2 regions of the Idiomarina sp. UBA3176 genome follow, and region 1 is predicted to be linked to the other one. Evidence: predicted binding sites of a transcription regulator. Region 1 holds the regulator's gene; the other holds the start of a gene.
The links. The regulator FliA, encoded in region 1, starts transcription of late flagellar genes. The targets are predictions, from matches to a motif close to CTAAAGNTNNNNNNNNNNNNGCCGATA.
Positions count from the first base shown of each region.

Region 2: pomA (flagellar motor protein PomA) is a predicted target of FliA. The motif match lies at 9,788-9,814, and genes of this name have one in related genera.

Region 1 is NZ_DEXU01000005.1:237,717-249,705, forward strand. Features, by position in the region: gene B2U97_RS02710 (chemotaxis protein CheA) at 1-125, opposite strand, end outside; gene B2U97_RS02715 (protein phosphatase CheZ) at 139-888, opposite strand; gene cheY (chemotaxis response regulator CheY) at 902-1,285, opposite strand; gene B2U97_RS02725 (RNA polymerase sigma factor FliA) at 1,323-2,048, opposite strand; gene B2U97_RS02730 (MinD/ParA family protein) at 2,041-2,913, opposite strand; gene flhF (flagellar biosynthesis protein FlhF) at 2,970-4,304, opposite strand; gene flhA (flagellar biosynthesis protein FlhA) at 4,317-6,470, opposite strand; gene B2U97_RS02745 (prepilin-type N-terminal cleavage/methylation domain-containing protein) at 6,638-7,054, shown strand; gene B2U97_RS02750 (prepilin-type N-terminal cleavage/methylation domain-containing protein) at 7,048-7,548, shown strand; gene B2U97_RS02755 (hypothetical protein) at 7,561-7,755, shown strand; gene B2U97_RS02760 (PulJ/GspJ family protein) at 7,736-8,080, shown strand; gene ispH (4-hydroxy-3-methylbut-2-enyl diphosphate reductase) at 8,086-9,030, opposite strand; gene fkpB (FKBP-type peptidyl-prolyl cis-trans isomerase) at 9,067-9,507, opposite strand; gene lspA (signal peptidase II) at 9,518-10,045, opposite strand; gene ileS (isoleucine--tRNA ligase) at 10,038-11,989, opposite strand, start outside.
Region 2 is NZ_DEXU01000024.1:48,125-60,113, reverse strand. Features, by position in the region: gene secD (protein translocase subunit SecD) at 1-348, shown strand, start outside; gene secF (protein translocase subunit SecF) at 357-1,304, shown strand; gene yaaA (peroxide stress protein YaaA) at 1,338-2,114, shown strand; gene B2U97_RS11695 (DUF3014 domain-containing protein) at 2,126-3,010, shown strand; gene B2U97_RS11690 (1-acyl-sn-glycerol-3-phosphate acyltransferase) at 3,015-3,617, shown strand; gene B2U97_RS11685 (GNAT family N-acetyltransferase) at 3,620-4,261, shown strand; gene ribE (6,7-dimethyl-8-ribityllumazine synthase) at 4,317-4,781, shown strand; gene nusB (transcription antitermination factor NusB) at 4,792-5,211, shown strand; gene thiL (thiamine-phosphate kinase) at 5,215-6,213, shown strand; gene B2U97_RS11665 (phosphatidylglycerophosphatase A family protein) at 6,237-6,719, shown strand; gene dxs (1-deoxy-D-xylulose-5-phosphate synthase) at 6,743-8,599, opposite strand; gene B2U97_RS11655 (polyprenyl synthetase family protein) at 8,604-9,491, opposite strand; gene B2U97_RS11650 (exodeoxyribonuclease VII small subunit) at 9,488-9,724, opposite strand; gene pomA (flagellar motor protein PomA) at 9,926-10,693, shown strand; gene B2U97_RS11640 (flagellar motor protein MotB) at 10,696-11,634, shown strand; gene thiI (tRNA uracil 4-sulfurtransferase ThiI) at 11,701-11,989, shown strand, end outside.

The DNA.
Region 1 (11,989 bases):
TTCAACAGATCTTTGTTTTGCGGATCATTTTCCAGTTCAACTAGCTGTTCAGATAGTTGCTCGAGGATCTCTCCAGCCTCGATCAAAAAATCCTGCAGAATGTCTTCGTCCATATCAAAGCTCATGCGACTGATGCTCCTAGAAACCTAAACTGGACAACAAATCGTCCACTTCGTCTTGTCCGCCAACCACGTCATCGCGTTGATCAGCATCGATAATTGGGCCTTCGGCATGGGCTGCATCTTTCTTAGGCGCAGACCCTGCTTTTTCCGCGTTACGACGTTCTTCTTCTTTACCAAATATCTTCAGCAATTCAATCAGGTTCTTTTCAACGTCTTCGACCAATTGAATAACCCGGCGAATGACTTGCCCGGTAATATCCTGAAAGTCCTGAGCCATCAATACTTCAGTCATCAACCCATGCACTTGTGGCATGTTTTCACCACAGCGCTTAAGTACGTCATCGACCTCATGACATAAAGACTTGAATTCATTTAACTCAATATCGTTACTCATCAGCCTGTTCCAGGCCGGCATGACCTTCTCTACACGCTGATGCATCTCATCTGCTAAAGGCAGGCAAGCCTCTACCGCATCCATTGTTCTATTGGCTGCGTCTTCGGTTTTCTCAATGACATACAACAAACGGTTTTGCGCATCAGGAAGATCATCTTGTGTCATTTGCACAATGCGAGGGTCTACCTGAAAATCCTGAAGTGCTTCGTGGAGGTCGCGTGTTAACTGGCCGACAGAAGTAAACAACTTGTCGTTACGACGGTTGTAAACGTCTTCCAGTAATTGATTTGCCTGCTGCTGCTTCCCGTCTTCAAGCAAGGCTACGAGTTCCTTGGCTTGCTCCAGAGAAATATCATGGGCGTTATCAGACATAGTCATTCGCCCTTTAGCTGATTCGTTCGAAAATCTTGTCGAGCTTTTCTTTCAACGTTACGGCTGTAAATGGTTTAACAATATAACCATTTACTCCAGCTTGAGCTGCCATAATGATCTGCTCTCGCTTGGCTTCCGCTGTTACCATTAACACCGGTAAATGAGCCAGGTTATCGTCCTTGCGAATTTCACGCAGCAAGTCGATTCCCTGCATACCCGGCATATTCCAGTCGGTTACGACAAAGTCGAAATCACCGTTCTGCAACATGGGCAATGCGGTATTACCGTCATCGGCTTCCTGTATATTGGTAAAGCCAAGATCACGAAGTAAGTTCTTAATGATTCGTCTCATTGTAGAGAAGTCGTCCACAACGAGAATTTTCATATTTTTATCCAAAGCACCCTCCACTGAGGCTCTCGATTACAACCAAAGTTTATTCAACCCAATTTTGCATTCGCGACTTCAGTCGCAACATTGCCTGACTGTGAATTTGACTGACTCGTGATTCACTCACGCTCAGCACTTCACCTATCTCTTTTAAATTCAATTCTTCGTCATAATACAACGAAAGCACCAAAGCTTCACGTTCTGGTAACGAAGATATTGTCGAAACCAACGCTTTATGAAACGCAGCATTTTCAACATCTCTTTGTGGTTCATAAGCTGAACCCGTTACCTGCTCTGGCATGATAGCATCTTCTGATACACCAAGATCTTCAATACCAACAATTCGTCCCGTGCTGACATCCCGCAAAATATGATGATATTCATCCATACCCATATTCAGCTTTGCGGCCACTTCCGTGTCTTTTGCATCGCGTCCGGTTTCATTTTCAACCTGACGAATGGCTTCCAGTACGCGTCGATGATTACGATGAACCGAGCGCGGAGCCCAGTCACCACGACGAATTTCGTCCAACATAGCACCACGAATGCGAATGCCGGCAAAGGTTTCGAAACTGGCGCCTTTACTGTTATCAAAGTTACGCGCAGCTTCTAATAAGCCAATCATGCCTGCCTGGATCAAATCATCCACTTGCACACTGGCTGGAAGTCTAGCCATCATATGGTGTGCAATACGCTTAACCAGCCCGGTATGCTGTTCAATAATAGCATTTCGATTGTCAGCAGTGGCGGCATAAACGGCAGCTTTATTCATTGGCAACATCCCGCTTACTCTCGTTATCGGCAGAAGTTATCAATTGTTCAAGAAAAAATTCTAAATGCCCGCCGGCTTGAGCCGGAACAGGCCAGTCAATGGCTTTCTTAGCCAAAGCTTTTATCGCTAAAGAAGCAGGTGATTTCGGGTAAGCCAGCACCATAGGCTGTTGTTTTCTAACAGCTAAACGCAAGTTATCATCAAAGGGTATAATCGCGGCAAGCTCTAAAGCGACGTCTAAAAATCGATCGGTTACTTTAGTTAATTTATTGAACAATACTTGTCCATCGCGCAGATTTCGTACCATATTGGCAACCACCTTGAATTTAAACAGGCCTTGCTCCCGGCTCAATACTTTTATCAGTGCATATGCATCAGTAATTGATGTGGGTTCATCACAAACCACTAATAAAACATCCTGTGACGCTCTGGCAAAGCTGACAACGGTATTACCAATACCCGCTGCAGTATCGACAATTAATACGTCATAGTTCCCCTGAAGCTGGCTGAAGGCTCTAATTAACCCGGCGTGTTCAGATTCGCTCAAGTCCACCATAGAGCGCGTTCCCGATGTTGCCGGAACAATTTTAATTCCTGCCGGGCCTTCAATCAGAATATCCTCTAACTCGCACTGCCCACTCAACACATGAGAAAGGTTGCGCTCAACCCGCAGGCCTAACATAACATCGACGTTAGCCAGACCTAAGTCGGCATCCAGCACTAATACTCGTTTGCCCTGCTTTGCCATTGCGATAGCCATATTCAGCGACACGTTGGTTTTCCCAACGCCGCCTTTACCACCAGTTACCGCAATAACTTTTACTTTCGATTGTTTCATTCTTCGCAGACCGCTTGCTTGATCCATCGGGCGTATCTCTTTTCTGACTAGATTGATAACAGCTTCATATTATATTGGCTCATTCAGCGAGAAAACGCCTCATTCCAGTACGATTTTGGCACGTCTGACACTGAGGAACAAATGCTTTTATCAAGCAGGCGCTCAGCCTCGGCAACCATAAAGTTCGCATCCGCTACCCGAATATCTTCAGGCACTTGCTGACCATTTGTTAAATAACCAACCGGTAAGCCATGTTCTATAGCTACGCTGATACTCTCACCTAAACTTAAGCATTCGTCCAGCTTAGTGAAAATGCAGCCAGACAAAGGCAGTGCTTTAAATTGCTTAACAGCATCCATCAGCACCTGGCTTTGTGATGTTGCCGACAACACCAGATACGGGCGAATACGCAGTCTTGAATTCTGAATAAGCTGGCTTAACTGTTCGTTCAAACGCTTATCGCGCTGACCCATGCCTGCCGTATCAATCAAAATGAGACTTTTTTGACGTAGCGCAAGTAATGCATCTGCCAGTTCCTGCGCATTTTTTGCCACTTTGACCGGACACCCTATTATACGACCATAGGTCTGTAATTGTTCACTGGCACCAATCCGAAACGTGTCGGTGGTAATTAAAGCCACTTTATCGGCACCATGGCGCTGCGCATAACGAGCGGCTAACTTCGCAATGGTCGTGGTTTTACCGACCCCGGTAGGGCCGACTAAAGCAACCGCTCCACCGCGCGTCAAAATGTCGTCAGAGGTTGTATTCAGCTGACCTTCTAGTAAATGCAGAGTCTGTTCCCAGGCCTCGTCATCTGATCCCCCTTCAGGAATAAAACAAGCAATCTGGTCGGCAACTCGCTCGCTTAAGCCCATATCCATTAAACGGTTCATCAGCATAGAGCGGGTCGGTTCTTCACGATCCATTTCTTGTTTCATCAAGCCGCTTAACTGGTGTTCCAGCAATTGGCGAATACCATTGACCTGAGAGCGCAGTTCAGCAATGGCCTGGGAGTCGTCTGCTGCTGGTGCGTTTATTTGTTCAGGAAAAATATCGTCGCTGAGTTGAGAAGCGTTAAATTCTTGTGGTTCGGCTTTCGGTTCTGGCCGTTTTGACGCTTCAGTAACCGCTTGCGCAGCGGTGCGTTGTGCGGGCTGTTCAGCCTGAGCCTGACGCTGCAATAACTCTTGCAAAGACTCGGCCGGCACTTCTGGCGTTTTTGACGCGGCAGGCTCATTCGGTGCTTGCTCAGCCATTGGCTGTGCCTGTTGCGCATCGGGGTCAATGGCTGCAACCAGCTCAATACCACCATTCACTTTCTTATTGGACAGGATAATCGCATCCGGACCTAAGGTTTCTTTAACCTGTTGCAAACCACGGCGCATATCTTCGGCAAAAAAGCGTTTAATCTTCACAAGCGACTCCCGTTACTCTTGTGTGGCGGTTTGTTCACCACCGTTTTGTTGTCCACCAATTGAGCTGACAATGCGAATTTGTTTATCATCCGGTACTTCCTGATAGGACAACACGCGCATACCATCGGTAGCGTGACGCGCAAATCGCGCCATGGTTGACCGCAGAAGCCCGGAGGTCAGCAGTACTGAAGGTTCCCCGTTCATTTCCTGCTGCTGATGCACTTCGCGTAATGACTGTTGCAGGCGTTCGGCCAAACCAGGTTCGATTCCGGCGCCTTGCTGATTTCCGTCATTACCAGCCATTTGCAATGACTGATGCAACATCTGTTCCAACTCTGGTGCCAAAGTTATGACAGGTAATTCTGCCGCACCTTCAGCAATGTCCTGAACAATTAACCGGCGCAGTGAAATTCTGACTGCAGCCGTCAGTACTTCTGGGTCCTGGCTGCGTCCTGCATACTCAACCAAAGTTTGTACAATGGTGCGCATGTCACGGATCGCGATGCCTTCGTCCAGTAAGTTCTGCAGTACTTTCACAAAGTTGCCCAGTGACAATAGATCCGGAATCAGCCCCTCAACCAGCTTAGGATGAGTACGCCCCAGACGGTCCAGCAACTCTTGTGCTTCTTCGTGACCCAGCAACTGAGATGCATGGTTGGTTACAATCTGACTTAAGTGCGTAGCGACTACGGTTGCAGCATCAACCACGGTATAACCCAGAGTTTGAGCGTGCTCGCGTTGCTCAGGACGGATCCAGACGGCATCAAGACCGAAGGCAGGATCTTTTGTCTTCTCACCGTCCAGTTCACCGAATACCTGCCCCGGGTTAATCGCCATCTCCCAGTCATGACGAATTTCAGCTTCGCCCATGGTCACACCCATAAGAGTAATGCGATAACTGTTGGGGCCTAAATCGAGATTGTCCCGAATGTGTACGGCGGGAACAAGGAAGCCAAACTCCTGAGACTGCTTCTTACGAACACCTTTAATGCGTGACAGCAATTCACCGCCCTGCTGCTTATCCACCAAAGGAATTAAGCGATAACCAACTTCCAGACCTATAGTGTCAACGTGGCGTACGTCGTCCCAGCTGAGCTCTTTTTGTTGCGCCTGCTGAACTTGCTGTTCCTGTTCTTTTTCAACCAGTTCGCCTTCTTCAGTCTTGGTTTTCTTAAGTTTAAAGTAAGCCGCGCCGGCTAACACCGCAGACATGCTTAAAAAGGCAAAATGCGGCATACCGGGAATAACCCCCATGGCAAACAATACCGCGCTGGTAATGACCAAAACCTTAGGGTTATCGAGCAATTGCAGAACAACTGCATCGCCCATGTCCTGGCTGTTATTTTCACGCGTAATGATAATGGCTGTCGCAACTGACAGTAACAATGACGGAATTTGTGCTACCAGGCCATCACCGATGGTTAACAGCGTATAAACTTCCACTGCCTCATTGAAGGTCAGGCCGTACTGGATCATACCAATGAGCAGACCGCCGATAATGTTAATAAAGAGAATAAGGATACCGGCTATGGCATCCCCTTTTACGAACTTACTGGCACCATCCATGGAGCCGTAGAAATCAGCTTCACGGGTTACATCGCTGCGTCGTGCTTTGGCTTCTTCCTGGTTAATTAGGCCCGCGTTAAGGTCAGCATCAATGGCCATTTGTTTACCAGGCATAGCGTCAAGGGTGAAGCGAGCGGTTACTTCTGAAATACGGCCGGCACCTTTGGTGATAACCACAAAGTTGATAATAACCAGAATGGCGAACACCACCAGGCCGACAGTGTAGTTACCACCTATGACCACGCTACCAAAAGCTTCAATAACAGAGCCTGCAGCACCTGGCCCGTTATGCCCTTCTAATAAAACAATACGCGTAGAGGCAACGTTAAGGCTTAAGCGTAGTACCGTAGCAATAAGCAAAACGGTAGGAAAAGCGGCGAAATCCAGCGGACGTTGGGTATAAACCGCCACCAGCATAACTACCAGTGACAAAGTAATTGAAAATGAAAAGAGAACATCCAGCACCACAGCCGGAATTGGCAAAACAATCATCGCCAGAATGGCCATAATGGCCAAGGGTGTTCCAAAACCTTTGATCAGATGCGCATTGTTCTGCGTGAAATTTCTAAAATTTACTAACTTTTCGGCACCGCCCGCCATACGTCTTCCTGTTGCGTCAAAAAGTTGAACCTGCGGTGTTTTATTCAAGAATCGAGCCAGCTTTCGTTTTATTCGGAGGTTATCTTACATTCGTTTCAGTTGGGGCTTACAGACAAAGCTTAAACAGCTTCTATACTCGTTGCTCTTCTTCAAAATAATGTGTTTTTATGCGCGGTTACTCTCTTATGGAATTGGTCGTGGCAATGGCTGTCAGTGCGGTGCTTGGTGCTTCTGCCCTGCCAATATTTACTCAGCAGACAGAGTCTTTGTTGCTTCAAAAAGAGGCTGGCCGCTGGCTGTCTTATTTGCAGCTGGTAAAAGCCAGGTCCATAGCAAATAAGGAATCTATCGAAGTTGACTTAGTTACATTTAGCCGTGACTCGCAAACCTCAGGTATTCAAACCGAATACACTTACAGTTCTTCCGCGTCGCTTACTTTTTATGGAGAGTCATCTGCCGCGACACCCGGACATATCAAACTAATAGGTAAAAGCCGACAGATAAAAGTCATCATCAGCAGTGTCGCTCGTATTCGTTTGTGCTTAAGTGAAGGTGACTCACTTCCGGGAATCCCCCCATGTTAATAGTTTCTGAGCGCGGCAGTAGTTTAGTAGAAGTTCTTATAGCTTCGGCTATTGGCGCGATAGTTGTTCTGGCAGCACAGCAGCAAATGCAATGGCAAACAGGAGTGCAACACCGTAAGCTAATGCAGGTCAATTTACTATTAAGTGCTCAGTCAGTCGCAAATCAGTTTTTTGAAACCTTAAAAAATACCGCCGCAACGCAAATTTCAAACCCTCAGAGCAATTGCTATTTGTTTCCTCAGCAAAATGGAGGCTCGCCCGGCTTCAGGGTCAGGAATGAACAGCTACAGCATAACTCAATGACTCTCGATTGCGCCGGGTATGGCTGGCAATCCCTAACCGATAAGTCTCAATTCAAAGTCACGCAATTTACTGCTGACTCTTACGCTCCGGAATCTGGTAGTGGGCTATCAAAACTCGTTGTAACTTTTACCGTTACTCACAATGCTCAGGCACATGTTTTCAAACGAACAATCACTCCTCTGGTTAACTAAATGGAGCTTACTATGAACGCGAAAGGATTCGCTCTGATACTCACCTTAGTAACACTTATAAGTTTGAGCTCGGCCAGTTTAGCTGCACTGCTTTTCTACGCGCAAATGACAGAGGCTCAGCAACATCATCAATGGCTACAACTTTCTCAACAACTTCAGCAAGATTTCGAAGCAGAGCGCAGGGCTTATGAACTGTCACAAGAATAAAGGCTTTTCTCTGGTTGAAGTGTTGGTCGGAGCTGCACTAGTAGCTCTTTGGTCCGTCAGTAGCCTGCGGCTTTTACAGGTTGGATTATCGGCGATTGACCATGCCCACACAAAAGCGAAGGCTGTGGAGGTTTTGATGACTTATTTAAGTGAGGCTCAACAAACGTGGACTCAAGGCAATAATCCAAAACTATCAAAGGAAACAGGGCAGCTTCATTTAACAGCAGAGTTAACCCCTATAGATCAGTTCAACGCGACCATCGAGGTAACCGTTTACTGGGGAAATGATAACGAGCTCGCCCAGACATTCTGGCTTTCCCGATAACCAGTTTAACCTACCGGGTGCGGCCTTAGCTCTGGTGGAATTGAAAAGGTAATATTTTCTTCGCGGCCGCTCAGTTCTACTGCAGTTTTACCGCCCCATTCCTGTAGCTTAGCAATCACTTCTTTGACCAGAACTTCTGGTGCAGAAGCGCCAGCGGTGACTGCTACCTTCTCGTGACCCTCTAACCAGGCTTTATCAATACAGCTGGCGTCATCAATTAGGTATGCCGGAGTTCCCATTTTCTCGGAAAGCTCGCGTAAGCGGTTTGAGTTTGAGCTGTTGCGCGCGCCCACCACTAACATGATATCAGCATCGCTGGCTAATTCGCGTACCGCATCCTGACGGTTTTGAGTGGCATAGCATATATCGTCTTTGCGTGGCCCGTTTATCTCTGGGAACTTTTGACGCAAGGCATCTATTACGTCGGCCGTGTCATCAACCGATAACGTAGTCTGGCTCATGTAATGCAGGTTTCCCGGGTCTTTCACTTCGAGCTTAGCAACATCTTCCGGCGATTCCACAAGGTAGATACCGCCCTCATCGTTTTTATATTGCCCCATAGTCCCTTCAACTTCAGGGTGTCCTGCATGGCCAATTAAAATGCATTCGTGGCCTTTACGGCTGGCACGAGTAACTTCCATATGAACTTTCGTTACTAGTGGACAGGTCGCATCAAATACCCGCAAGCCGCGATCTTTGGCTTCTTGTCTTACCGCCTGAGAAACGCCATGGGCGCTAAAAATAACAATTTGGTCGTCTGGTACTTCATGCAACTCTTCAACAAAGACCGCACCGGCTTCGCGCAGTTTACTGACAACGTATTTGTTGTGAACCACTTCGTGACGCACGTAAATTGGCGGCTCAAATATCTCTAAAGCCCGCTCAACAATAGTTATAGCGCGATCAACTCCGGCACAAAAACCCCGAGGGTTCGCTAACAAAATTTGCATCAGTTCCTCCTGCGTTCAGCCCGGTTTATTAACCAATCATGGCTCAACGCTAATAATCTCTACTTCAAAAATCACCGTTTGTCCGGCCAACGGGTGATTAAAATCGATGGTGACTGTTGGACCTTCAACTTTACGAACAATTCCCGGTAAATCGGTACCATCCGGTTGAGTAAAAGCCAAAATGGCTCCAACTTCCGGTTTGGTTTCATCGTTAAATTTTGCCGAATCAACATAATAATAGTTGTCCGGGTTCGGTTCACCAAAGGCGTCTTTAGGCTCCAAAGTGAACTCACGCTCGGCACCTTCGCGCAACCCTACCAGACACGCTTCAAAGTTTTCGGTCAGGTTGCCATCACCCATCCGGAACCTGGCTGGCTTACCTGACATTTTTGTGCTGTCTGCAACCGAGCCATCGGCCAGTTTAATGGTGAAGTGCATAACCACTTCCCGTCCGTGCTCTATAGGTAAACGACTCAAATGAGACTCCTTACTGCCCGTGACCGTTCTCGGCTTTGTCCCGGCGGTTATCAAAAAAGGCTTCCAACAACATGAGTGCGGCACCAATAGTAATGGCCATGTCGGCTACGTTAAAGGCAGGCCAGTGCCACCCCTGATAATGAACATCAAAAAAGTCGATGACATAACCATACATTAAACGGTCAGCTACATTACCAATAGCCCCGGCCATAATCAGGGAAAAAGCTAAATTTTGGCGCCATAAACCCACTGGGTTGCGGCGCATCCAAATTAGCAGCACCACACTGATAGCAATAGCAATGGCGGTAAAGAACCAACGTTGCCAACCGCCACCGTCACTTAAAAAGCTAAAGGCCGCACCGTAATTGTGTACATAAGTTAAGTTGAATAGCCCGTCAATTAAAACTCGGCTTTCATAAAGCTCAAACTCACCAGCCACCCAAATTTTAGTAATTTGATCAATAACCACCAGCAACAAGGTCAGCCACAAAAAACGCAGCCCAGTTGCACGGTTAGTCTGGTTAGAAAAATCAGGCAAAACGACGCTCCTCACCTTCACCTTCAATATTGGTTACGCAGCGCTGGCATAAATCAGAGTGGTTCTCTAAAGTCCCCACCTCTTCGCGATGATGCCAGCAACGCTCGCACTTCTTGTATTCAGATTTTGTCACACTAACGGCCAGAGCCATTTTCTCCGCTTTAACGGCGTCTGAAGGTGCGTCATTAATAGAGGCCACTTGCGCTTCCGATGTCAGCAGTGCAAAACGCAACTCTTCACCCAAACGATTCAAGGCTGTCGCCAGTTTATCATCAGCGTACAAGGTTACTTCTGCCTGTAACGAACCTCCGATAACATCATCGCGGCGTGACTGCTCCAGCGCCTGGTTAACGACATCACGAATTTCCAATAACTGCATCCAGAACTCGTTCTCAGCGTCTTTAACACCAGAAAATTCATCAAAGCCCTGATACCAGCTTTCAGTAAAGACATACTGGCTGCGTTCGTTCGGTAACAAGTCCCAAATTTCCTGAGCGGTAAAGCTGCAAATTGGAGCCATCCAGCGCACTAACGCCTCGGCAATATGATACAGCGCCGTCTGACATGAACGCCGCGCTAAACCTTCAGATTTCGCGGTGTACTGTCGGTCTTTAATAATATCCAGGTAAAAGCTGCCCAGTTCAATGGAACAGAAATGCATGAGTTTTTGCACCACACTGTGGAACTGGTAGTTATTGTAGGCTTCCAGCAACTCTTGTTGTAAATCCGCCGCACGCCCTACAATCCAGCGATCCAGTTCAACCATATCTTCTTTGGCAACCAAATCCTGTTTAGGGTCAAAACCGCTTAAGTTCGCCAGCAAAAAGCGCGAGGTATTACGAATACGACGATACGCATCCGCTGAACGCTTAAGAATTTCATCAGAAACCGTCATTTCGCCAGAGTAATCTGCTGACGCGACCCATAAACGCAGAATGTCTCCGCCGAGTTTGTTCATGACGTCCTGCGGAGCAACCACGTTACCGATAGACTTCGACATCTTCCGACCCTGCGCATCCACAGTAAAACCATGGGTTAATACCTGGTGATACGGCGCTTCGTCATACATGGCGACACCGGTCACTAACGAGCTCTGGAACCAGCCGCGATGCTGATCTGAACCTTCCAGATACAAATCGGCAGGCCAGCGCAAGCCGTCAAACTCACGCAATACGCAATGGTGCGTAACACCAGAGTCAAACCAAACGTCTAAAGTGTCAGTGACTTTGCGATATTTGTCAGCTTCGTCGCCCAACAAAGTTTCAGGCTCTAAGTCGAACCAGGCTTGCACGCCGTCTTTTTCAATTAGTTGAGCTACTTTTTCCATCAGCTCAAGAGTGTCCGGGTGCAGCTCTTCCGTTTCACGGTTTACGAAAATGGCAATAGGGTTACCCCAGGTGCGCTGACGTGAAATACACCAGTCAGGGCGCCCTTCAACCATAGACTCAATACGACTTTGTCCCCACTCAGGGAACCAGTCGACTTTTTTAATTTGCTCTAAAGCACCTGCGCGCAAACCTTTCTTGTCCATGCTAATAAACCACTGCGGCGTCGCACGGAAAATAATGGGCGTTTTATGGCGCCAGCAATGCGGGTACGAGTGACGGTAGCTCTCGGCATGCATCAAGTTGCCCACTTCGCGTAACTTATCAACAATAGGTTCGTTCGCTTTAAATACATGCTGTCCGGCGAAAAGCGGCGTGTCGTCTTTGTAGACACCGTTGTCACCTACTGGGTTGTAAACTTCAATGCCGTATTTCTGACCCACTAAGAAGTCATCAACACCATGACCCGGTGCCGTATGCACACAACCGGTACCGCTCTCGGTAGTCACGTGATCCCCCAAAATGACCGGAACCTGCAGTTCAAACAACGGATGCTGTAATTGCAGACCTTCTAAGTCTCTGCCTTTACAGAAACCCAGCTTGTGGTAATGCGCAATGT
Region 2 (11,989 bases), on a different contig from region 1:
ACACTGACTTTGCCGGGTATGGCAGGTATTGTACTGACGGTTGGTATGGCAGTAGATGCCAACGTACTTATTTTTGAGCGCATACGTGAAGAAATAAAAGCGAAACGAAGCCCTCAACAGGCAATTCATCACGGTTATGACAGCGCCTTGTCGACCATTGCCGACGCGAACGTAACAACGCTGATTGCAGCGCTTATCTTGTTCGCTATTGGTAACGGCCCTATTAAAGGCTTTGCTATCACTCTTGCTATCGGGATTATAACGTCCATGTTTACTGCGATAGTCGGAACCCGTGCCATTGTTAACTCAGTTTGGGGCGGCAAAAAGCTGTCTAAACTGTCTATTTAGGGGGAGCCATGCAAGAGATAATTAAAACCGATGAACGACTTCCCTTCATGCGCTTCCGCGGAATTATGGGCATTATCAGTGCAGTACTGGTAGTGGCTTCCATAGTTTCGTTGTCAGTCAATAAGCTCAACTTTGGGTTGGACTTTACTGGCGGAACCTTACTTGAAGTTGGCTTTGATAGCGCGGCAGATTTAAGTCGTGTTCGTGGCGCATTAGATGAAGAAGGGTTCAGTGACGCAGTAGTTCAAAACTACGGCTCGCAGGAAGAGATACTGATTCGTCTGGAGCCTCGGGAAGGAGTAAAAGCGGAGCAGCTGGGTACCACAATACTTGAATCTCTGCGCACCGAGTTTGACCAAACCGTTGAAATGCGTCGTATAGAATTTGTTGGCCCAAATGTGGGCGACGAATTTATAGAGCAGGGCGGGTTGGCTATGCTAACCGCTTTAATCTGTATTCTACTTTACATTGCAATGCGTTTTGAGTGGCGCTTAGCCGTGGGCGCAGTGGCTGCGTTAGCGCACGACGTCATTTTAACCTTAGGACTATTCTCTGTATTACAGCTAGAGTTCGACTTAACGGTTCTGGCGGCCCTGCTGGCGGTTATTGGTTACTCAATTAACGATACGGTGGTGGTTTGTGACCGTATTCGGGAAACCTTCCGTAAGTTTGCTAAGTTAACGCCAGTTCAAGCCGTTAATCGGGCACTAACCGACACATTAAGTCGGACATTAGTGACCTCGTTGACAACGATACTGGTGTTATTGACCTTGTTCTTCCTGGGTGGGCCATTAATTCATGGTTTTGCTACGGCGTTATTATTTGGTGTGGTTATTGGTACCTATTCATCCATTTATATTGCCAGTACCGTCGCACTGAAATTTGGTGTTAGCCGTGAAGACTTAATGCCGCCGGAAGTGGAAAAAGAAGGTGCGGACCAAGATCCGCTGAACTAGCCTTACGGTATAATTTGATTGGAGTGCATAGACATGTTGGCCGTTGTTTCACCTGCTAAAAACCTGGATTACGAAAGTGACTTGCCGGAACTTAATGTTACTCAGCCACGGTTGCTGGATAACGCTGAAGAACTGGTTGAGGTTTGTCGGCAACTAAGCCCGCAACAACTGGGGTCGCTAATGAAAATTAGCGACAAGCTGGCGGGCCTGAATGCTGCTCGCTTTCAGGAGTGGCAACGGCCTTTTAATGAAGACAATGCACGCCCGGCTATGTTTGCATTTAATGGTGATGTTTATACTGGTTTAGATGCTGCCAGTCTGAATTCAGAGGCCATTAATACGGCACAAAAGCAGTTACGAATTTTGTCCGGTCTTTATGGTGTCTTAAGACCTCTGGATTTGATGCAGCCATACCGACTGGAAATGGGTAGCAAGCTGGATAACCCTAAAGGCAAAAACCTGTATGAATACTGGGGCGATACCATTACGCAGACACTAAATGATGACCTGGCTGAGCTGGGAAGTTCAACTTTAGTGAATTTAGCTTCTAATGAGTATTTCTCGGCGGTTAAGCCAAAAGCATTAAATGCGGATATTATTACACCCGTGTTTAAAGATGAAAAAAATGGTCAATATAAAGTCATCAGTTTTTATGCCAAGAAGGCACGGGGACTAATGGCGCGATTTATCCTGAACCAAAAGCCAGAATCCGTGTCTGATCTAAAAGAATTTGATGCAAACGGCTATAGTTTCAATGAGGCTATGTCCAGCGATAAACAATTGGTTTTTTGTCGTGCTGAGCAAAAATAAAGGAGCGCACAATGAGTGACGATCAGGTTGAAACATCAACGGCAACAGAAGAAGCAAGTCGCAAAACGACTTGGATTGTTGTTACGCTTATTGTGCTGGCGGTTATCGCTGCCATAGTATGGTGGTGGCTGCCGGCTTCTGAAGACAAGAAGCAACAAACCGAAACGGTAGAAGTTGATCAGCAGCAATCAACCGAAGTTCAGGTTGAGGGGTATGAAGAAGAGTCTGAAGAACCTGAGCCTGAAATTGAGCCAGAACCGGTTCCAACCGAACCAGAGTCTGAACCGGAACAAGAGCCGGCTGAACCTGAGCCAGAACCTATTGCTTTGCCGGAGCTGGATAACAGCACACCGACGGTGCTTCAGAACCTTGATTCAACCGACGTCAACATTCGTCCATTAAAAAGCTCTCAGATTATTCGTGACGCAGTTGTGCTGATGGACAATATCAGCAACGGCAGCATTGTTCGCGAGCGAACTATTGTTCAGCGTCCCGACGGTCGCTTTAGTGTGTTGGAGGTTGATGGCGAACTCTATATTGACGAAAGTAGCTATCGCCGATACGACGCTTTAGTTGATTGGTTTGTCAGTCTGGAGCCTGATGCACTGGCTGAAAACTATGAATTATTTAAGCCATTAGTGCAGGAAGCTTACGCCGAAATTGGTTATCCGGAGTCAGATTTTGATGACACCTTGTTGGAAGCCATTAATGTCATACTTGAAACCCCTGTACCAGAAGGTTTGGTTCAGGTAGAAGATGACAGCGTTATGTATACTTTCGCTAACGACTCTTATGAATCTTTGCCTGCAGCGCAAAAACAGTTGCTGCGCATGGGGCCTGAAAATATTCAGCGAGTGAAAGAAAAGTTACGCGAAATAAGACAGGTACTACAGTAATTTTATGACCGATAAACAAGTAATTCCGGAATTTGTCAGAGGCGAATTTCCTGTTACCCATAACCGCTTTTTACGTTGGGTAGGCCGTTTTGGCTTACGCGTATTGGGCGGCTGGAAAATTAATGGTGAAATGCCAAACGTGAGAAAGGCGATTCTTCCGGTTGCGCCACATACATCTAACTGGGACTTCCCGGTTGGAGCCTGCGTCATGTTGGCTATGGGGTTAAAGCTTAACTACTTGGCAAAGAGCAGTTTGTTCCGCTTTCCGCTGAAAGGTTTGTTAACCAAGCTGGGCGGACTTCCTATAGACCGAAGTAGTGCGAATGGCGTTGTTGGCAACATGGTGAAAGAGTTTCGCGAAAAAAACGAACTGGTTTTAGTGATAACTCCTGAAGGAACGAGAAAGCGGGTAAAAGAGTGGAAGAAAGGCTTTTTACACATGGCACAGCAAGCTCGTGTCCCTGTTGTTCCTGTTGCTTTTGATTATGCGCGTAAAGCTATTGATATAGGCCCCGCGCTTATGATTGGCGATGAACTGGAAAAAGAGCTTGCCCGGGTTAAATCTTATTTTGAGCATGCGCAGGGTAAGCACGGAGAAGCGTGTTGAGAATGCTTCTTCGCAGTTTTCTGCTCCTGTTGATACTGCCGCTATTTAATGCGGCAGCAGCGGCAGATTTCTGGCAAAAAGAATGGGCTGTTCCTGAATATGCTGAGGGTAACAGCTTAATTATCCGTCCCATTGAAAGCTCTGATACCGATCGTTTATTCCACAGCTATATGACTTCGCAGAGGTGGCTTTATGATCGTCTGGGCTGGTCCTGGCCGTCAGAGAAAAGTACCCCTCAGCAAAACGAAACCATGGTGAATTACCATCTGCAACAGGCAAAAGCGCAAACGGCGTTTACTTATTTGGTGATTGATAAGGAAGATAAGTCCATTATTGGTGCTGTTTATATGGTACCGGTAGCTGCCAGTAGACAAGAAAAAAATGGCATTCCACGTAATGCGTATAACGCTGAAGTCAGTTGGTGGCTTTTAGAATCGGCCATTGACGATAACTTACATAATGATTTTTTTGTGCTTTTAAAAGATTGGCTGGAAGCAAGTTGGCCCTGGCGGCAAGTGCTGTTTCCGGTATCAGAAAATAACGAAACAGCTTTGCAGCTACTGGAAAGTAGCAGTGCCCGCTCGCTGGGTCGTGACTTAGATGCCCAGGAAAGGTATTTCTCCTACTCAATTTCACGCAAATAGCCCCACATTGTGCTATGATCGCGCGCAATTAACGAACGGTTAATAAGGAAAACTCATGCAGGTAATTGAAGGTGGAATAAACGCGGCTGGTAAAAAGTTTGCCATTATCGTTTCTCGCTTTAACCATTTTATGGTTGAAAGCTTATTAGACGGCGCGGTGCAGACATTAAAGCATTATGGTGAAGTAGCGGACGACGATATAACCGTTGTGCGTGTTCCCGGTGCTTATGAAATGCCGGTAACAGCGAAACGTCTGGCCAGTTCTGGTAAATACGACGCAATTATTGCGGTCGGTGCGGTTATTCGCGGTGGCACACCACACTTCGAGTTTGTTGCCGGTGAATGTAATAGCGGTTTAGGTCGTGTTGCGACCGAGTTTGATTTACCTGTCGCATTTGGTGTTATCACCACCGATACGCTGGAACAAGCCATTGAGCGCAGTGGTTCTAAAGCCGGAAATAAAGGCTCGGAAGCCGCATTAAGCGCGCTTGAAATGGTCAATGTACTGAAACAACTCTGAGATACTTCAAATGAAACCCGCAGCAAGAAGAAAGGCCCGCAAGTTGGCCGTGCAAGCAATTTACTCATGGCAGCTATCGCAAAATAGCTTTAGCGATATTGAGGCTCAATTTTTAACGGAAAATGACACCAGCAAAGTGGACGTTGACTACTTTTTAGAGTTAGTTCGTGGTGTTGGCGGGCATTACCGGACACTGGACGAAGCGCTGGAACCCTTTCTAGACAGACCGATTAAAGAGCTTGACCCTATTGAACTGGCTGTTCTTCGACTGGCGGCTTATGAGTTGCGTGAACGCGTTGATGTACCTTATAAAGTTGCTATCAACGAAGCAATAGAGCTGGCTAAATCTTTTGGTGCCGATGAAAGCCATCGTTTTGTCAACGGCGTACTCGATAAAGCAGTAGACACTTTCCGCCCAACCAGGCAGTAACTTATGCCCCGCGATGAATTTTCGCTAATTAATGAATACTTCACTCATCGCTCCGCAAAACGGGGCGATGTTGCTATGGGCATTGGAGATGACGGCGCTGTTGTCCGGCCAATGCCTGAGCATGACCTGGTCATTGTTACCGATACTCTGGTTGAAGGTGTACATTTTGATACGACCACGCCACCCCGTGCTATTGGTCATAAAAGTGTTGCCGTGAATTTAAGCGACTTAGCGGCTATGGGTGCTCAGCCGTGCTGGATTAGTCTGGCCTTGACGCTTCCTGGTATGGACGAAGACTGGCTACAGGAATTTAGTGGTGGCCTGGATGAAATTTGCAGCTATTACGATTGCCAGCTAATTGGTGGTGATACCACCAAAGGCCCACTGACAGTAACCATAACGGCTCACGGGCAGTTGCCTTCTGGCAGCGCCATACCGCGCTCCGGGGCAAAAGCGGGCGACTGGATTTATGTCAGCGGTTCTTTAGGTGATGCTGGCTTAGGCTTGCAGGTTACGCAAAATAAAGTGAGCACAACCGGACGACATTTGCAGCAGGTGATAGAGCGCCTGCATTACCCCACCCCCAGAGTCGCTTTAGGGCAAAGTCTGCGAGGCGTAGCAAGTTCCTGCATTGATATTTCTGACGGTCTGCTGGCGGATTTAAGGCATTTAATGACAGAAGCAGGCACTCAGGCGCAACTGGAATTGGAAAAGCTTCCACTGTCACTGGCGTTAACCGAAACACTTCAGGTGGATGACGCACTTGCTTTGGCTTTGACCGCCGGAGACGACTACGAGCTCTGCTTTACCTTACCTGAGGAACATCGGGGGCGTATGGAAACCTTAACAACTCATCTTAAAACAAGACCTGTATGTATCGGTCGTGTAGCGAACGGTGAATCCGGTGACATTCAGTTGCGCTATAATGGCGAAGACTGGTTGCTGGCTGAGGGTTATAGCAGCTTTAATCACTTTCCGCAGAACGAAGAAGCCACTAAATAAGAGATTTAAGGAGCCACAAGTCCATGTCTCATGCGAAACTTTCATGGTTTAACCCTATACATTGGCTTGCGTTGGGTTTTGGCTCCGGTCTTGCTCCTAAAGCGCCGGGTACCTTTGGAACCCTTATTGGTATTCCGACCGTTTTTTTATTAGCTCCACTTAACTGGTGGGAATATTTGCTGGCTCTGGTGGTAATGACGCTGGCCGGCATTTGGATATGCCAATATACCGCTAAGGCAATGGGTGAGCACGACCACCCTTCAATTGTCTGGGATGAAATAGTTGGCTATGCCGTGGCCATGTTCGCATTGCCTGTAGAGCCATTTTGGTTGCTGGCGGCGTTTGTGTTGTTCCGCATTTTTGATATCTGGAAACCCGGCCCAATTGGCTGGGCAGATAAAAAGCTAAGTGGCGGTAACGGTATTATGATGGATGACGTGCTGGCGGGTATTTTCTCGGCGGTATTACTGCATTTAGGCTGGTGGCTGTCAGGTCTGCCGGGCTAAAGCAAACCTGACCGTGTCATACTTCAGCCTTTCTTAATAAAGTCATTCACCTGCCGCTCAATACCTGCGGCATCCAGACCCAGTTCGGCACGAACTTCACCTTGCGAGCCATGTTTAATAAACTCGTCCGGTAAGCCTATTGTTAACACTTGCGGGCTTGCTTTGTATTGGGCTACGTATTCGCTCACGGCACTGCCTGCGCCGCCTGCTATGACATTTTCCTCTACAGTTACCAGCACTGAATGGGTTGTCATTAACTGGCCCAGACAAGCTGTGTCCAGTGGTTTTACGAAACGCATATCGACAACGGTGGCATTAAATTTGGCTGCCGCTGCTTCCACTTCCGGTAGCAGGGTACCAAAATTAAGGAAAGCAATATTCTGCCCCTCAGTAAGGGTTTGAGCTTTTCCTATATCAATAACTTTACCCTTACGAAGCTCCAGACCAACGCCGGCTCCTCGGGGGTAACGAACCGCTGCCGGACCTTTGTACTGATACCCGGTGGTTAGCATGTCCAGACACTCTTGTTCATTACTGGGAGCCATTACCACCATATTAGGTATGCAACGAAGGTAACTTAAGTCGAATGCGCCCTGGTGAGTGGGGCCATCGGCACCGACAATACCGGCACGGTCAATGGCGAAGAGCACATCAAGGTTTTGCAGAGCGACATCGTGAATGAGCTGATCATAACCGCGCTGTAAAAAGGTGGAGTAAATGGCTACAACCGGTTTCAGTCCTGAAATAGCCAGGCCCGCTGCGTAAGTCACACTGTGCTGCTCAGCTATAGCCACGTCAAAGTACTGCTGTGGATATTGCTGTGAGAACGTCACCATGCCCGAGCCTTCACGCATAGCCGGTGTTATGGCCATAAGTGACTTGTCATTACTGGCGGTATCGCACAGCCATTGGCCAAAAATTTCAGAATAGCTGGGAATACCCGGTGCTTTCTCAGGCAGGCTGGACTCTTTGGGATCAAACTTTGGCACGCCATGGTAACCAATAGGATCTTTCTCTGCCGGTCGGTAACCTTTGCCTTTTTGCGTCACAATATGCAGTAATTGCGGGCCGCCTAAACTGCGCATGTTCGATAACGTATCAACCAGAGTATCAACATCATGGCCGTCTATCGGGCCTATGTAATTGAACCCCAGCTCTTCGAAAATGGTGCCCGGTGCCATCATGCCTTTCATATGTTCTTCGGCACGGCTGGCAAAATGGCGTATATGAGGTAGCGGGCTAAGTAATTTTTTGCTGCCTTCGCGTATCGATGTATAAAAACGGCCAGATAAAAGACGGGCGAAATGATGGTTCAGAGCACCAACGTTTTCTGAAATCGACATGTCATTGTCGTTCAGCACCACCAACATATCTGGTTTTATATCACCAGCATGATTCATGGCTTCAAATGCCATACCTGCTGTCATTGCTCCGTCACCGATAATAGAGACGACTTTTTGTCGCAGGCTTTGTCTTTGTGCTGCTACCGCCATGCCTAACGCTGCCGATATAGATGTACTTGAATGCCCGACTGACAGCACATCGTATTCACTTTCTTCACGCCAGGGGAAAGGGTGGAGTCCGTCTTTTTGGCGAATAGAGTGCAGCCGTTGCTTACGGCCGGTCAGTATTTTATGCGGATAAGCCTGATGGCCAACATCCCATACCAGTTTGTCTTCTGGAGTGTGATACACATAATGTAAAGCAACTGTCAGCTCTACGGTGCCTAAACCTGACGCCAGGTGGCCGCTACTTTGGCTCACTGAGGTTAATAGAAACTGTCTAATTTCTGCGCACAGTTCCGGCAATTGCGTCCGTGGTAAACGGCGCAGGTTAGCGGGGGAGTTAATTTTATCAAGTAACGGATATTGTTGAGTCATTCAGTTAGTGGTCCCGCTTTAACAGCAAGTCGGAAAATTGTTCAAGTCTGTCGGTATTGTAAGGGATATCGCTTAACGACTGTAGTGCTTTATGGTGTAAGTTTTGCAGGCGTTGCTGAGCACCTTCAATACCGAGCAAACGCACGTAAGTTGATTTTTCAGACGCGGTATCTGACCCCTGAGGTTTCCCTAAAGCTTCAGTATTACCTGTTACATCAAGAATATCATCTTGTACTTGGAATGCCAGCCCCAGATAGTGGGCAAATAGTTCAAACTTCTCTCGCCATTGTTGTGAATTTTCCTGACCGCACAACACGCCCATAGTAGCGGCGGCTGTTATTAACGCGCCGGTTTTACTTAAATGCATTTGTTCTAGCGCGTCTTCAGTGACGATTTTAGCTGTCGCCTGTAAGTCAATTGCCTGACCCGCACACATTCCGCGGGCACCACTGGCTTTTGCCAAAACCTGAACCAATTGCAACTGCCGCTCGCTGGGCAACCCTTCCATGCTGCTTTCGGTTAAAACTTCAAAAGCCAATGTTTGCAGAGCATCTCCGGCTAAAATGGCTGTTGCTTCATCGTAAGCGATGTGGCAAGTCGGCTGACCCCGGCGTAAATCGTCATCATCCATTGCGGGCAAGTCGTCATGGATTAACGAATACGCGTGTATCAATTCCACTGATGCAGCGGCTCTAAGAGCATCGTTTTCATTAGCACCACAAATATCGGCAACGGTCATCAGCAGGTAGGGGCGAATACGTTTTCCACCCATTAACACCCCGTGCTGCATGGCCTGGTTCAGACGCGGGTTCAGGATTAACTGCGCAAGCGCTTGCTTTAAGAAGGAATCGACTTGTTCTCGTGTTGCTGCTGTTAACGAGTTAATCGTCACATCAGTTCTCCATTGCTTTCATCATTTCCAGATTGCTGTTCAGCCAACAAAGTTGTCACTTTTTGTTCAGCTTGCTGCAATTGTTGCTGGCTGGAACGTGATAAGGCAATGGCTTGTTCGAATTTTTTCAGCGATTGCTCAAGCGGTAAGTCGCCTTGCTCCAGTTCGTTAACTAGTTGCTCTAGCTGCTCCAGAGCCTGTTCGAAAGATTGCTGTTTCTGTTCGTCTGCCATACTAAGTCTGCCTTAAAATCTGTGATGAGCCGCGTTGCTACTAGAATGAAAGTTAATTATCCGATAAAGAATCCTGAATGTCAGCCGATGATCTCATTATTCCTGAGTAAGATGAGCAGATGTCGCTTGTAAGCGCGACGCGATTGTTTAAGAATGAGCACAACAGCATAAATGAAAACTCAAATCGGGGAGGAAGGCTGAGTGGATATAGCAACGCTCGTAGGAATCATAGGCGCCATCGGCTTTGTTATCATGGCAATGATCCTCGGTGGTGATATCAGTTTGTATATAGATACACAGTCATTATTTATTGTTTTTGGTGGTTCCTTATTTGTTACTCTTGCAAATTTTCCGTTAAGCCAGTTTTTAGGAACGGGCAAGGTAGTCGTTAAAGCGTTTTTCTTTAAGATTGAACATCCACAAGAGCTTATCGATACTGCTGTTGAGATGGCCGACTCTGCGCGTAAAGGTGGTTTTCTGGCGCTTGAGGAAGCGGAAATTCCGAACAAATTCTTTCGTAAAGGCGTCGACATGCTGGTTGACGGTCACGATGCCGAAGTTGTCCGGCAAACCTTGTCGAAAGATATAAAAATGAGCTTTTCCCGCCACGAAGAAGGCGCCCGTGTTTTCAAAATACTGAGCGATGTCGCACCGGCTATGGGTATGATTGGTACCCTGATTGGCCTGGTGGCTATGCTAGCGAATATGGATGACCCTAAGGCTATAGGACCTGCGATGGCCGTTGCTTTGCTAACCACCCTTTATGGTGCGTTTTTAGCCAACGTTATTGCCATTCCTATTGCTAATAAGTTATTGCTACGGGCCGAACAGGAAAAGCTGAACCGGCAATTGATACTGGATGCTATTTTAGGTATTCAGGACGGTCAGAACCCTCGTGTTATTGAAGGTATTTTACGTAATTACTTAGCTGAATCTAAGCGCATTGGTAACGAGGATGAGGACGAGTAGTCATGGCCTCAGAGAAAGTCAGAGACGAAGAAGAAGAGGATTGCAAATGTCCTCCACCAGGATTACCCATGTGGATGGCAACCTTTGCCGATCTCATGACCTTGCTCATGAGTTTTTTTGTACTTTTATTGGCCTTCTCCGAAATGGACGTGCTGAAGTTTAAGCAAATAGCCGGTTCAATGAAGTACGCTTTGGGTGTACAAAATAAAATAGAAGTCAAAGACATACCGAAAGGCACCAGTGTTATTGCCCAGGAATTCCGTCCCGGGCGGCCTGAACCAACCCCAATTGAAACTATTCAGCAGCAAACTGTCGAAATGACACAGCAGATGCTGGAATTCCAGGAAGGTGAGTCCGACTTTGCCGGTGGTCAGCAAACTGAGCGGGGCGGTCAGGAGTCCGACAGCGCAGAAGACGCAAAAGAGGCGAAGGCAGAAAATACGGAAGCTATGACGCAGGTATCTAAGGAGCTTATGCGTCGTATCGAGCGGCAGCTTGAGAATGAGATTAAAGCTGGCACTATTGAGCTTGAGCAGCACGGTCAGCAAATTATTATTCGCATACGTGAACAAGGTTCATTTCCTGAGGGGTCTGCATTTTTACAGCCGCAGTTCCGGCCTATTATTCAGCAGGTTGCCGGGGCGCTGAAAGATATTCCGGGTGAGGTCACTATTTCTGGCCATAGTGATAATGAAAAGCTGGTATCGGAAATCTACTCATCAGACTGGGATCTCTCCAGTAAGCGTGCCGTTGCTGTTGCAGAAGAAATGCTGAAAGTGGACGGCTTTAGCGAAGATCGGCTGGTGGTGATGGGTTACTCTGACACTAAACCGTTGGTGCCGAATAACTCGGAAGAGAACCGTAAGCGAAACCGTCGTGTTGAAATATCTGTTATGCAGGGTAAAGCGGCAGAATCTGACCCAGTTGATGTTATAGACTGAGCGCTGGTTTCTGTCGGGCAGGACACGTATAATTGCCCACTTTCCTAAAGACTTGACGATTTAGCTATGAAGTTTGTTGTTCGCCTGCACGCTGAAATTACCATTAAAAGCCGTTCTGTTCGTAAGCGTTACGGTAAAGTACTGACCAATAACCTGCGTAAAATTCTGGCTCCGGTCGATGACTCGGTATACGTCAAATGGCTGTGGGATCGCATCGAAGTTTCTGCTGATGGCGACGACTCTCAGGTGCGTAGTGAAATCAAAGAGATTCTGCAAAACACCCCCGGTATTTCCTGGTTTGCCGAAGTTATAGAGCGGCCGCTAACCGATTTTGATGCTATTGCCGAGTTAGTTG